4 regions of the Lelliottia sp. GFLA7 genome follow, and region 3 is predicted to be linked to each of the others. Evidence: predicted binding sites of a transcription regulator. Region 3 holds the regulator's gene; each other region holds the start of a gene.
The links. The regulator PurR, encoded in region 3, represses purine synthesis genes. The targets are predictions, from matches to a motif close to CANGCAAACGTTTGCNTG.
Positions count from the first base shown of each region.

Region 1: carA (glutamine-hydrolyzing carbamoyl-phosphate synthase small subunit) is a predicted target of PurR. The motif match lies at 1,633-1,650, and genes of this name have one in related genera.
Region 2: pyrD (quinone-dependent dihydroorotate dehydrogenase) is a predicted target of PurR. The motif match lies at 1,703-1,720, and genes of this name have one in related genera.
Region 4: glyA (serine hydroxymethyltransferase) is a predicted target of PurR. The motif match lies at 1,818-1,835, and genes of this name have one in related genera.

Region 1 covers NZ_JBWLAQ010000003.1:412,137-415,276, forward strand. The annotation lists gene AC07RN_RS12280 (alanyl-tRNA editing protein) at 1-438, shown strand, start outside; gene dapB (4-hydroxy-tetrahydrodipicolinate reductase) at 592-1,413, shown strand; gene carA (glutamine-hydrolyzing carbamoyl-phosphate synthase small subunit) at 1,869-3,017, shown strand; gene carB (carbamoyl-phosphate synthase large subunit) at 3,036-3,140, shown strand, end outside.
Region 2 covers NZ_JBWLAQ010000001.1:522,052-525,191, reverse strand. The annotation lists gene ssuD (FMNH2-dependent alkanesulfonate monooxygenase) at 1-39, opposite strand, end outside; gene AC07RN_RS02665 (aliphatic sulfonate ABC transporter substrate-binding protein) at 36-998, opposite strand; gene ssuE (NADPH-dependent FMN reductase) at 991-1,566, opposite strand; gene pyrD (quinone-dependent dihydroorotate dehydrogenase) at 1,814-2,824, shown strand; gene zapC (cell division protein ZapC) at 2,990-3,140, shown strand, end outside.
Region 3 covers NZ_JBWLAQ010000001.1:190,092-193,231, reverse strand. The annotation lists gene punC (purine nucleoside transporter PunC) at 1-405, opposite strand, end outside; gene punR (DNA-binding transcriptional activator PunR) at 518-1,429, shown strand; gene purR (HTH-type transcriptional repressor PurR) at 1,448-2,473, opposite strand; gene cydH (cytochrome bd-I oxidase subunit CydH) at 2,770-2,859, shown strand; gene AC07RN_RS00945 (MFS transporter) at 3,024-3,140, shown strand, end outside.
Region 4 covers NZ_JBWLAQ010000002.1:961,803-964,942, forward strand. The annotation lists gene AC07RN_RS10105 (DoxX family protein) at 1-401, shown strand, start outside; gene glyA (serine hydroxymethyltransferase) at 450-1,703, opposite strand; gene hmpA (NO-inducible flavohemoprotein) at 2,006-3,140, shown strand, end outside.

The DNA of each region.
Region 1 (3,140 bases), on a different contig from region 3:
GAGAACATCATGCACGTTCTGGCGCGCTCGCTTGCCCTGGGCGAAGTGGATATCCAGATCGATGCCGCCGTGAGAGAGCTTCATTCCCGCTGGCATACGGCTGGTCATCTGATTGGCTATGCCGGGGAGCGCTTTGGCTGGCGTCCGGTAAAAGCCCACCACTGGCCAGGCGAAGGGCGGATTACATTCATACCGGGTGAAGAAGGTGCTGCACCCAGTACCGACATGTTCAAAGAGCTTATCGACGGCTGGCGAGCCGAGCAACTCATACGCCACGTTGAAATGGACGAGGGCCGCAGAAAAGTGTGGTTTGGCGATTTGCCCGCCTATTTGTGTGGCGGTACTCATGTTTCCGATCTCAGTAAACTGGGAGAGGTGGAGATAAGTAACGTGAAGCAGAAAAAGGGACAGCTCATCGTGAGCTATCGCGTTCTGTGATGGGGCAGCGCCTCCCGGCCTGAATCATGCCTTTTACTGATATCTCTCCCTGTTTATCATAAAATTCTAATTATCGGCGTTTTAGATGGCAGCCTTCTCAAAGGCTGGTTAATCTGAAAACGATTTACATACTTTTAACGTAAGAGAATAACTATGCATGATGCACAGGTCCGTGTCGCGATTGCGGGCGCGGGTGGACGTATGGGCCGTCAGCTGATTCAGGCTGCGCTGCAGATGGAGGGTGTCGTGCTGGGTGCGGCGCTAGAACGCGAAGGCTCTACGCTTTTAGGTACGGACGCGGGTGAGCTGGCGGGGGCTGGACATTCAGGCGTCACGGTGCAAAGCAGTCTTGACGCAGTAAAAGCTGATTTTGATGTGTTCATCGATTTTACCCGTCCGGAAGGCACGCTGGAGCATCTGGCTTTTTGCCGCCAGCACGGTAAAGGGATGATCATCGGTACCACGGGTTTTGATGATGCAGGCAAGCAAGCCATCAAAGACGCTGCGCAGGATATCGCTATTGTCTTTGCTGCGAACTTTAGCGTGGGCGTCAACGTCATGCTCAAACTGCTGGAAAAAGCAGCCAAAGTGATGGGCGACTACACGGATATCGAGATTATCGAAGCGCATCACCGCCATAAAGTCGATGCGCCATCCGGAACCGCGCTGGCGATGGGCGAAGCGATTGCTTATGCACTCGACAAAGATTTAAAAGACTGTGCGGTGTATACCCGTGAAGGTCACACCGGCGAACGCGTACCGGGAACAATCGGTTTTGCGACCGTGCGTGCAGGCGATATCGTCGGCGAACACACCGCTATCTTCGCCGATATAGGTGAGCGAGTGGAAATCACGCATAAAGCTTCTAGCAGAATGACCTTCGCGAACGGCGCAGTGCGGTCTGCTTTGTGGTTAAAATCGAAAGAAAATGGTCTTTTTGATATGCGAGATGTGCTTAATCTCAACGAATTATAAATTTTTTATACCCTTCGTGATGTGGTTATTGTAGTCATAGTTACTTGATTACACAGGGCAATAATTTATTGCCCTTTTATTTTGCTGCTTATAAATCAAATCCTATCTGTAAGCCCTGTTTTATCATCACTTCTTTGTTTTTCGTGTTGCGCTAATGTGAATTTTGACCATTTGGTCTGGTTTTTTCTATGTGACGCTATAGGAAACCATTAAACTCAGCGTACAAACGTTTTCCTCGGTGATTTGGTTGATCTTTTTGGCAGCTAAGTCCCTTTAGCTTCACCAGGTGGTTAAAAGAATACGTAAAATATCCGTTTTCAGTTGACATTGCCCCTACAAATCCCGAGAATGCCGCCGTTTGCCGAAAATCCACTGGCAGCAAATTTGCGTTGCTTCATGACCTCGTTGTGAATTAATATGCAGATAAAGTGAGTGAATATTCTTTGGAGGGTGTTTTGATTAAGTCAGCGCTATTGGTTCTGGAAGACGGAACCCAGTTTATCGGTCGGGCCATAGGGGCAACAGGTTCGGCGGTTGGGGAAGTCGTTTTCAATACTTCAATGACCGGTTATCAAGAAATCCTCACTGATCCTTCCTATTCCCGCCAAATCGTCACTCTTACTTATCCCCATATCGGTAATGTCGGCACCAATGAAGCCGATGCAGAATCTTCCCAGGTCCATGCGCAAGGTCTGATTATTCGCGACCTGCCTCTGATTGCCAGTAACTACCGCAATACGGAAGACCTCTCTTCTTACCTGAAGCGTCACAACATCGTGGCGATTGCCGATATCGATACCCGTAAGTTGACCCGTTTGCTGCGTGAAAAAGGCGCACAGAACGGCTGCATCATCGCCGGGGATAACCTCGATGCTGCGCTGGCACAGGAAAAAGCGAAAGCATTCCCGGGCCTGAACGGCATGGATTTGGCAAAAGAAGTCACCACCACTGAAGCGTATAGCTGGACGCAAGGTAGCTGGACGCTGGCGGGTGAACTGCCAGAAGCGAAGAAAGAAGATGAGCTGCCGTTCCACGTTGTCGCGTACGATTACGGCGCTAAGCGCAACATTCTGCGCATGCTGGTGGATCGCGGCTGCCGCCTGACGGTTGTCCCGGCACAAACGCCTGCAGACGACGTACTGAAGATGAATCCGGACGGGATTTTCCTCTCCAACGGCCCCGGTGACCCAGCGCCGTGCGATTACGCTATCGACGCAATCAAAACCTTCCTTGAAACCGATATTCCGGTATTTGGCATCTGCCTCGGCCATCAGTTGTTGGCGCTGGCAAGCGGTGCGAAAACCATCAAGATGAAGTTCGGCCACCACGGTGGTAACCACCCGGTGAAAGATATCGATAATGATACGGTGATGATTACCGCGCAGAACCACGGTTTTGCGGTTGATGAGGCGTCAATGCCTGCCAACCTGCGCGTGACGCACAAATCGCTTTTCGACCAGACTTTGCAGGGTATTCATCGCACCGATAAGCCCGCGTTCAGCTTCCAGGGACACCCTGAAGCGAGCCCAGGCCCGCACGATGCCGCGCCGCTGTTTGATCACTTTATCGACCTTATTGAGCAGTACCGTCAGACCGCTAAATAATCAGGAGCCCAGAGAATCATGCCAAAACGTACAGACATAAAAAGCATCCTGATCCTTGGCGCTGGCCCGATCGTTATCGGCCAGGCCTGCGAATTCGACTACTCCGGTGCACAGGCGTGTAAA
Region 2 (3,140 bases), 330 kb from region 3:
ACCGTGGGTCGGTAAAAACCAGAACAGATTCAGACTCATGATTTCGATCCTTCTTTGCCAGCGGGTTGCCAGATACGGTCGCGAATATCGATCTTTTTCGGGAGCAGACGGTTTTCATAAAACAGATCCGCGGTTTGTTGCTGTAATACCGCCGTGTGGGCATCAACTGGTTTGATCACGGTGATTGGCCGATGATCCAGATAGCTGGCGATCACCGGTTCGGGCAGGCCCATGGTTTTTGCCAGCAGGGCGATACTCTCCTGACGTTGGCTTTGGGTGAGCGCATCCGCTTCACTGAAGGTATTCAGCACACCTTGAACAAATTCACCGTTCTTTTCGGCATAAGGTCGCGCCGCAAGATAGAACGAACCGGTCTGTTTAAGCGTTTCGCCATCTTTCAGAACGCGAACGCCACCCTGCAACAGAGCCGCAGAATAGTACGGATCCCAAATAGCCCAGGCATCCACGTTATTTTGCTGGAAAGCAGCGCGCGCATCGGCCGGGCTTAAGTAGATCGGCTGAATATCCTTGAACGTCAGGCCCGCCTGTTGCAGCGCACGGAGCAGCAGGTTGTGCGAACTGGAACCTTTCTGGAATGCAACTTTATGGCCTTTAAGATCCGCGACGGTCTTAATCGGACTGTTTTCAGGCACCAGAATGACTTCGGCTTTAGGCTTAGCGGGTTCGACGCCGACGTAGACCAAATCTGCACCCGCGGCTTGGGCGAATATCGGCGGTATATCGCCCGTACTGCCTATATCAATGCTGCCCACATTGAGTGCCTCGAGCATTTGCGGGCCAGCAGGGAATTCAATCCACGAAAACTGGGTCTGAGGATAACGTTTTTCCAGCAGCTGATGACTCTTTGCCAGCACCATGCTGATGCTGCCTTTCTGGTAGCCGATACGTAAACTTTCTGGCGCAGAGTTTGCCGCATGAGCCAGAGCGGAGACGGCCAGCAAACTCGTTAGCCCAAGACGAAAGAGGTATTTAAACATGGGCGACTCCTTTCAGACGGCCAAAGGTCGGGGCTTGAGCATCCCGGCGATGCAATGCCTGCCAGAACGTTTCGAGTGCGCTATCAAGACGCGAATGCAAGTTGGGGGTGAACTGCGGTTTGTGCTGATAATCGATAACCTGAGTATCATCAGCGAACACGCCGTGCAGGATTTCCTGGGCTTTTAACGCATTGAGCACCGGCTTGAGGGCATAATCGACGGCCAGCATATGGGCGACGGTGCCGCCGGTTGCCAGCGGAAGGACGACTTTTCCCTGCAGAGCACGTTCAGGCAGCAGATCGAGAAGCGTCTTTAGCGCGCCGGAAAACGAGGCTTTGTAAATCGGCGTCGCTACAATCAGACCATCAGCCCCCTTCAGTTGTTCAATCAGTGCCTGAAGCGCCGGACTTTCAAACCGGGCATACAACAAATCTTCAGGCTCAAAGTTATGCAGATTCCAGTGACAGACTTCGACATCCCGCGAATTCAGCTGTTCGCGGGCATATTCCAGTAGGGCACTGGAACGTGAGGGAAAACGCGGACTTCCAGCCAACGTGATGACGCGCATGTATGCTCCTTATAACTATTTGTTTGCTTTTATCTAACATTGATAACAATTTTCAGGAGTGTGACATTGCGGGGTTATTCCACTAAATGATTTATCTGGAATTAAAAATCCAGAAATTGCATAAGAAACCGCCAGAAAGGAAAACGATTGCGCAGAAAGACGTTTTTTTGCCTCAGGTCAATTCCCTTTCACGCCGCGATCGCTGATAATCCGTGTCCGGTTTGCACACCGGAATCCAGGAGAGTTCATGTATTACCCCTTCGTACGTAAAGCCCTTTTCCAGCTCGATCCCGAGCGCGCTCATGAATTGACATTCCAGCAGTTACGTCGCATCACAGGCACACCTTTGGAAGCGCTGGTGCGCCAGAAAGTGCAAGAAAAACCTGTTCAATGTATGGGGCTGACGTTTAAGAATCCCCTGGGTCTGGCTGCTGGCCTGGACAAGAACGGCGAGTGTATTGATGCGCTGGGCGCGATGGGATTTGGTTCCATCGAAGTCGGCACGGTCACTCCACGTCCACAAGCGGGTAACGACAAACCGCGACTGTTCCGTCTGATTGAAGCCGAAGGGTTGATCAATCGAATGGGCTTTAATAATCACGGCGTCGATCATCTGATCGAGAACGTAAAAAAAGCGCATTTTGACGGCGTGCTGGGAATTAATATCGGCAAAAATAAAGACACGCCGGTAGAGCACGGTAAAGATGACTATCTGATTTGTATGGAAAAAGTCTATGCTTATGCGGGTTATATTGCGGTGAATATCTCATCGCCAAATACCCCTGGCTTGCGTACGCTGCAATATGGTGAAGCGCTGGACGATCTGTTATCAGCCATTAAAAATAAACAAAATGAACTGCAGGCAATTCACCATAAATATGTTCCGGTCGCGGTAAAGATCGCTCCGGATCTTTCCGTTGAAGAATTGATCCAGGTTGCCGATAGTTTGGTTCGCCATAATATTGATGGTGTTATTGCGACCAATACGACACTCGATCGTTCGCTGGTAAATGGAATGAAACATTGTGATGAAATGGGTGGGTTAAGCGGCCGTCCGGTACAATTAAAAAGCACCGAAATTATTCGCGCATTGTCCGCAGAATTAAAAGGGCGTTTACCGATTATTGGCGTGGGTGGTATCGACTCTGTCATCGCTGCGCGTGAGAAGATGGCTGCGGGTGCGACGCTTGTACAAATCTATTCTGGTTTTATTTTTAAAGGCCCTCAATTGATTAAAGAAATCGTTAATCATATCTAAACTTTTCTCTCTATAAGACAACCAGTGCTTTATTTCCGGCCCTGGTTGTTTTATATTCCGTCATTGTTGCTTATTTAGACATTATGGTCTTCTATTTATTGATGTTATAAGCGAAGCGATAATCAGGACATTTTTAGTACAGGATGTGAGGGACGGGAGAGGAAAATGCGAATTAAACCTGACGATAACTGGCGCTGGTATTTTTGTGAAGAGCACGATCGAATGATGCTCGATTTAGCCAATGGCATGTTATTTCGTTCTCGCTATGCCCGCCGAATGCTGACTCCTGATGCCTTTGCCCCATCGGGCTTTTGTG
Region 3 (3,140 bases):
GATGGTCGCAAAAATACGGTTAACGCGCGATGCGGGATAATAGTCGGTGACCAGCGCCTGCCAGGTCACCGCGGCAGCACACACGCCAAACGCCTGCACAAAGCGCAATACCAGCAGCCAGGTTGCATCGCGCACCCACAGCATGCCCAGACAACCCAGCGCAAAAATAGTTAAGCCAAGAAGAAGAATAGGCTTGCGGCCATAACGGTCAGAGAGCGGTCCCCACAGCAGTTGTGCAAGCGCAAAACCGGCCAGGAATACGCTGAGGCTGGCGCTGATCGCGGCAGCAGGTGTCTGCAAATCTTGCTGCATCGCGGCAAACGCCGGCAGATACATGTCGGTAGCCAAAAAGCCCAGCACGCTCAAACCGCCGAGCCAGACTAAGAATCCTTTGTTGGGTTGCATTGTTATTTCCTAATGAAAGCAGGTGTACATTGGCGCAGAGTGTAGGGAGTGCAATCTGGCTTGTGAAACGCTAATATTTGGCGGTTGCGTTCAAAAATTTTGCAGGCAAAAAATGTGGTCTGAATATTCTTTAGAAGTCGTGGATGCTGTCGCCCGGAATGGCAGCTTTAGTGGAGCCGCGCAGGAACTGCATCGCGTACCTTCTGCCGTCAGCTATACGGTACGTCAGATGGAGGAGTGGCTGGCGGTACCGCTGTTCGAACGCCGTCATCGCGACGTCGTTCTGACCCCCGCTGGCGTATGGTTTTTGAAAGAAGGCCGATCTGTTATCAAAAAAATGATGATCACACGTGAACAGTGCCAGCAGATTGCCAATGGCTGGCGCGGTCATCTTTCGATTGCGGTGGATAACATCGTAAAACCTGAACGGACGCGGCAGATGGTGGTTGATTTCTACCGCCATTTCTCGGATGTGGAACTTCGCGTCTCCCAGGAAGTGTTTAATGGCGTATGGGATGCGCTATCGGACGGCAGGGTGGAGATGGCGATCGGCGCGACGCAGGCCATTCCCGTCGGGGGGCGTTACGCCTTTAGGGATATGGGAACGCTGAGCTGGAGTTGCGTGGTGGCAAGCGATCATCCTCTGGCTGCGATGGACGGCCCGCTGAGTGACGACGTGTTGCGCAACTGGCCGTCGCTGGTGATGGAGGATACGTCGCGCTCGCTGCCAAAACGCATCACCTGGCTGCTTGATAACCAGCGGCGGGTCGTCGCGCCAGACTGGGAATCATCGGCAACCTGTTTGTCGGCGGGGCTGTGTGTGGGGATGGTGCCCGTGCATTTCGCACGCCCACGGATTGATCGCGGAGAATGGGTGGCGCTTGAGCTTGAAAATCCGTTCCCGGATGCGGCTTGCTGCCTGACATGGCAGCAAAACGATATGTCGCCTGCGCTGGCCTGGCTGCTGGATTATTTGGGTGATAGCGAAACGCTGAACAGAGAGTGGCTACGGGGGCCGGAATAACCGGCCCCGTAGAAACGATTAACGACGGTAATCGCGGAACGGACCGTCAGCGACGGAGCGACGTTCAATCAGGCGCGGATGGACTTCAATTGACTGAGACTCTTCACGTTTGCTGACGATACGATCCATCAGCATGTTGAATGCCGTTTCACCCAAAGAGTCTTTCGGCTGATGAATCGTCGTCAGCGCGGGAGTAAAGTAGCGAGCGTTGCGCACGTTATCATACCCGATCACGGAAATATCCTGCGGGACGCGCAAACCCAGCTCATCGGCTGCGCAAAGCGCGCCCATTGCCATAATATCACCGCCACAGAATACGGCAGTCGGACGATGCGGCTGCGAAACGATCTGCTGCATTGCGCGGTAGCCTGATTCGGGTTCAAAGTCGCCCTGGACAATCCAGTTTTCCGGAACGGTAATCAGCGCTTCTTCCATGGCTTTCATAAAGCCCGCCAGGCGGCCTGCACCGGTATTACGCTCGAGCGGACCGGGGATGACACCAATCTCGCGATGACCGCGTTCAATCAGATAACGGCCAGCCATGTAACCGCCTTCAAAGGCGTTATCGTTGACAGAATCGGTAAAATCAGCGCGTGTATCGCCCCAATCCATCACCACCATCGGGATATGACGGTACTCTTCCAGCATCGACAGCACGGATTCCGGGTATTCAGAACACATGACCAACAGGCCATCGACGCGCTTTTGCGCCATCATCGACAGGTAAGCGCGCTGTTTTTCCTGGCTGTTCCAGGCATTTCCCAGAATCAGGGTATAGCCTTTCTGGAAGCAGTTTTTTTCTACTGCCTCGATAATTTCGGCGAAATAGGCGGCTTCGCTGCTGGTCGCCAGCAGACCAATCGACTTGGTGTGATTTACTTTCAAGCTGCGAGCCACGGCGCTAGGGGAGTAGTGCAATTCTTTGATTGCAGCCCAAACGGCGTTGCGCGTCTCTTCCGCCACGAAACGGGTTTTGTTAATTACATGTGATACAGTTGTAGTGGAAACGTTTGCGCGTTTCGCTACATCTTTAATTGTTGCCATTAGCTGTCACTCCAGACCATATCCTAAGCTCCTGATAAATTGAGAGGTAAACGTTTGCCTTCTCTCACCCTAATCTCGCAAATTGAATTGCGATACGCCGGGAAAACGACACAGGACGTCAGGAGGGGGTCAGTGGCCGGTACGCTTATAAATTTAGCGTGGAATTTTGTCCTATCTTGATGAAAAGGGGAAGCGCAAAAACGGTTATGAGCCTAAATCCAGGAAGATTTTTGAGCGAAACTGTGTAAAAATGAGCAAGCTCACTTTTCATGTGGGGATTAAAAGGAGAAAAATTGATGAATACCGATCTTAAGTTTTCGTTAACGACCACAATTATCGTGCTGGGTTTGATTGTTGCGGCAAGTTTTACGGCTATTCTGCACTGATTCAGGCGGGGGAGAGCCTTCTCCCTCGTTTTCTTCCTTCTATTGTTACTCTCCCGACAATAATCTTTTGCCAATTTGTTAACTTCTCATTTTTTGTGATTGCTGTCATGCTTTCGACATATTTTTTCTGTGTCGCGTAATGACACGGTTCCCGGAGTTAATGAATGAAAATCAATTTTCCACTGCTGGCCCTCGCGATTGGCGCATTTGGGATCGGCACCACCGAGTTCTCCCCCATGGGGCTGCTACCGGTTATCGCTAAAGGGGTGTATGTTTCTATT
Region 4 (3,140 bases), on a different contig from region 3:
ATTTCGGCCAGTCTCGTTCGTTAATACTGTTGATCGCCCGCATCGCGGTCGTGGTGCTGTTTATTATTTTTGGTATTCCCAAAATAACCGGGTTTGATGGAACGGTACAATATATGACGTCGCTGGGTGCGCCTATGCCAATGCTGGCGGCCATTATTGCGGTGGTGATGGAAGTGCCTGCCGCAATCCTGATTGTGCTCGGTTTATTTACCCGCCCACTGGCCGTACTGTTTGTCTTTTATACGCTGGGAACGGCGGTAATTGGGCATCACTACTGGGATATGAGTGGCGATGCGGTGATGCCAAACATGATTAATTTCTACAAAAACGTCAGTATCGCTGGCGCATTTTTATTGCTGGCGGTAACCGGGCCGGGTGCGATTTCTATTGACCGACGCTAGATAAACGAAAGGCCGCTTACGCGGCCTTTCATGTCACTGCGAGCAGAATTAGGCGTACACAGGGAAACGTGCGCAGATATCCAGCACTTTACCTTTAATACGTTCGATCACCGCTTCGTCGTTGATGTTATCCAGAACATCACACATCCAGCCAGCCAGCTCTTTCACTTCAGCTTCTTTAAAGCCGCGGCGAGTCACAGCCGGAGAACCGATACGGATACCGGAAGTCACAAACGGGCTCTTCGGATCGTTCGGTACGCTGTTTTTGTTCACGGTGATGTTCGCGCGGCCCAGGGCGGCGTCTGCTTCTTTACCGGTCAGGTTTTTATCAACCAGATCCAGCAGGAACAGGTGGTTTTCAGTCCCGCCGGAAACCACTTTGTAACCACGGTTCAGGAAGACTTCCACCATGGCTTTTGCGTTTTTCGCAACCTGCTGCTGATACACTTTAAACTCTGGCTCCATCGCTTCTTTCAGCGCCACGGCTTTGGCCGCGATCACGTGCATCAGCGGGCCACCCTGAGCGCTTGGGAACACAGCAGAGTTCAGTTTTTTGTACAGCTCTTCGTTACCGCCATGTGCCAGGATCAGGCCGCCACGCGGACCCGCCAGGGTTTTATGGGTGGTCGTCGTCACAACGTGAGCATGCGGAACCGGGTTCGGGTAAACGCCTGCCGCAATCAGACCCGCGACGTGCGCCATGTCGACGAACAGGTATGCGCCGATGCTGTCTGCGATTTCACGCATTTTTGCCCAGTCAACCACGCCAGAGTAAGCAGAGAAGCCACCGATAATCATCTTCGGTTTGTGGGTCTCAGCCTGCTTCGCCATGTCTTCGTAGTCAATTTTACCGGACTCATCAATGCCGTAAGGGATGATGTTGTACAGTTTGCCTGAGAAGTTAACCGGTGAGCCGTGAGTCAGGTGACCGCCTTGTGCAAGGTTCATACCCAGCACGGTATCACCCGGCTGCAGCAGCGCGGTGTAAACCGCAAAGTTAGCCTGAGAACCGGAGTGCGGCTGCACGTTAGCGTAATCTGCGCCAAACAGCTCTTTTGCACGGTCAATCGCCAACTGCTCAACGATATCAACGTACTCGCAACCGCCGTAGTAGCGTTTGCCTGGATAACCTTCAGCGTATTTGTTGGTCAGCTGAGAACCCTGAGCCTGCATAACGCGCGGGCTGGTGTAGTTTTCGGAGGCGATCAGTTCGATGTGCTCTTCCTGACGTACTTTTTCCTGCTCCATTGCTTGCCACAGTTCTGCATCATAATCGGCAATGTTCATTTCACGCTTTAACATCCGCTTCTCCTACTCAGCTAACAATAAAATTTGGCCTAAAAAGCCGGTCCTGTTGGACAACGCGCCACAGTATAACCGAATAGTTCTTCGATAACAGGTCTTGACAAACGAATTTACGCAAACGTTTACCTCCACGCCACGCAAGGGTTTGAGGAATAAAGCTCTCACGATTTTAAACGGATTTCTTTTCAGGTTTGTGATGCACATTTTTCATGATGCACAGACCCATTTACAACGCAGGGTTATTTTTTATAAGATGCATATAAAATACATCATTAAAATATCACCTGAAGGAAATTGCTATGTTAGACGCTCAAACCATCGCTACGGTCAAGGCTACCATTCCCCTGCTGGTTGAAACCGGACCAAAACTCACCGCCCATTTCTACGATCGCATGTTCGCGCATAACCCGGAGCTCAAAGAGATTTTCAACATGAGCAACCAACGCAACGGCGATCAACGCGAAGCCCTGTTTAACGCCATCGCGGCTTATGCCAGCAATATCGATAATCTTGCGGCGCTTTTGCCAGCGGTCGAAAAAATCGCGCAAAAACACACCAGCTTCCAGATCAAACCGGAGCAGTACAATATTGTCGGCAGCCATCTGCTGGCAACGCTGGATGAGATGTTCAGCCCAGGCCAGGAGGTGCTGGATGCATGGGGAAAAGCTTATGGCGTGCTGGCGAATGTATTTATCAATCGCGAAGCGCAAATCTACAGTGAACACGCCACTAAAAAGGGCGGCTGGGAAGGAACGCGTGCTTTCCGCATCGTAGAGAAAACACCGCGTAGCGCGCTGATCACCAGTTTTGAATTTGAGCCGGTTGATGGTCTGCCTGTCGCGGACTATCAGCCAGGTCAGTATCTTGGCGTGTGGATCAAGCCCGAGGGGTTCCCACATCAGGAAATCCGCCAGTATTCCCTGACTCGCAAACCAAACGGTAAAGGCTATCGCATTGCCGTGAAACGCGAAGATGGCGGTCAGGTATCAAGCTGGCTGCACAACCACGCCGTGGTTGGCGACGAAGTTCATCTTGCCGCGCCGGCGGGGGACTTCTTTATGACTGTTGATGCCAATACGCCTGTTACGCTGATTTCCGCAGGCGTCGGCCAAACGCCTATGCTGGCGATGCTGGACACGCTCGCTCAAGCCAATCATAGCGCTCAGGTTAACTGGTTCCACGCGGCGGAAAACGGCGATGTGCATGCCTTTGCCGATGAGATAGCTACCATGACGACCGGTTTGCCGCGCTTTAACGCACACACCTGGTACCGTCTGCCAACGGGTGCAGACCGCGCAAATGCACGTTTTGACAGCGAAGGGTTGATGGATTTAAGCCTGCATGAGGGATTATTCAGCGCGTCGGAGATGCAGTTTTACGTCTGTGGGCCGGTGGCGTTTATGCAGTTTGCCGCGAAGCAGCTGGTTGAGCTGG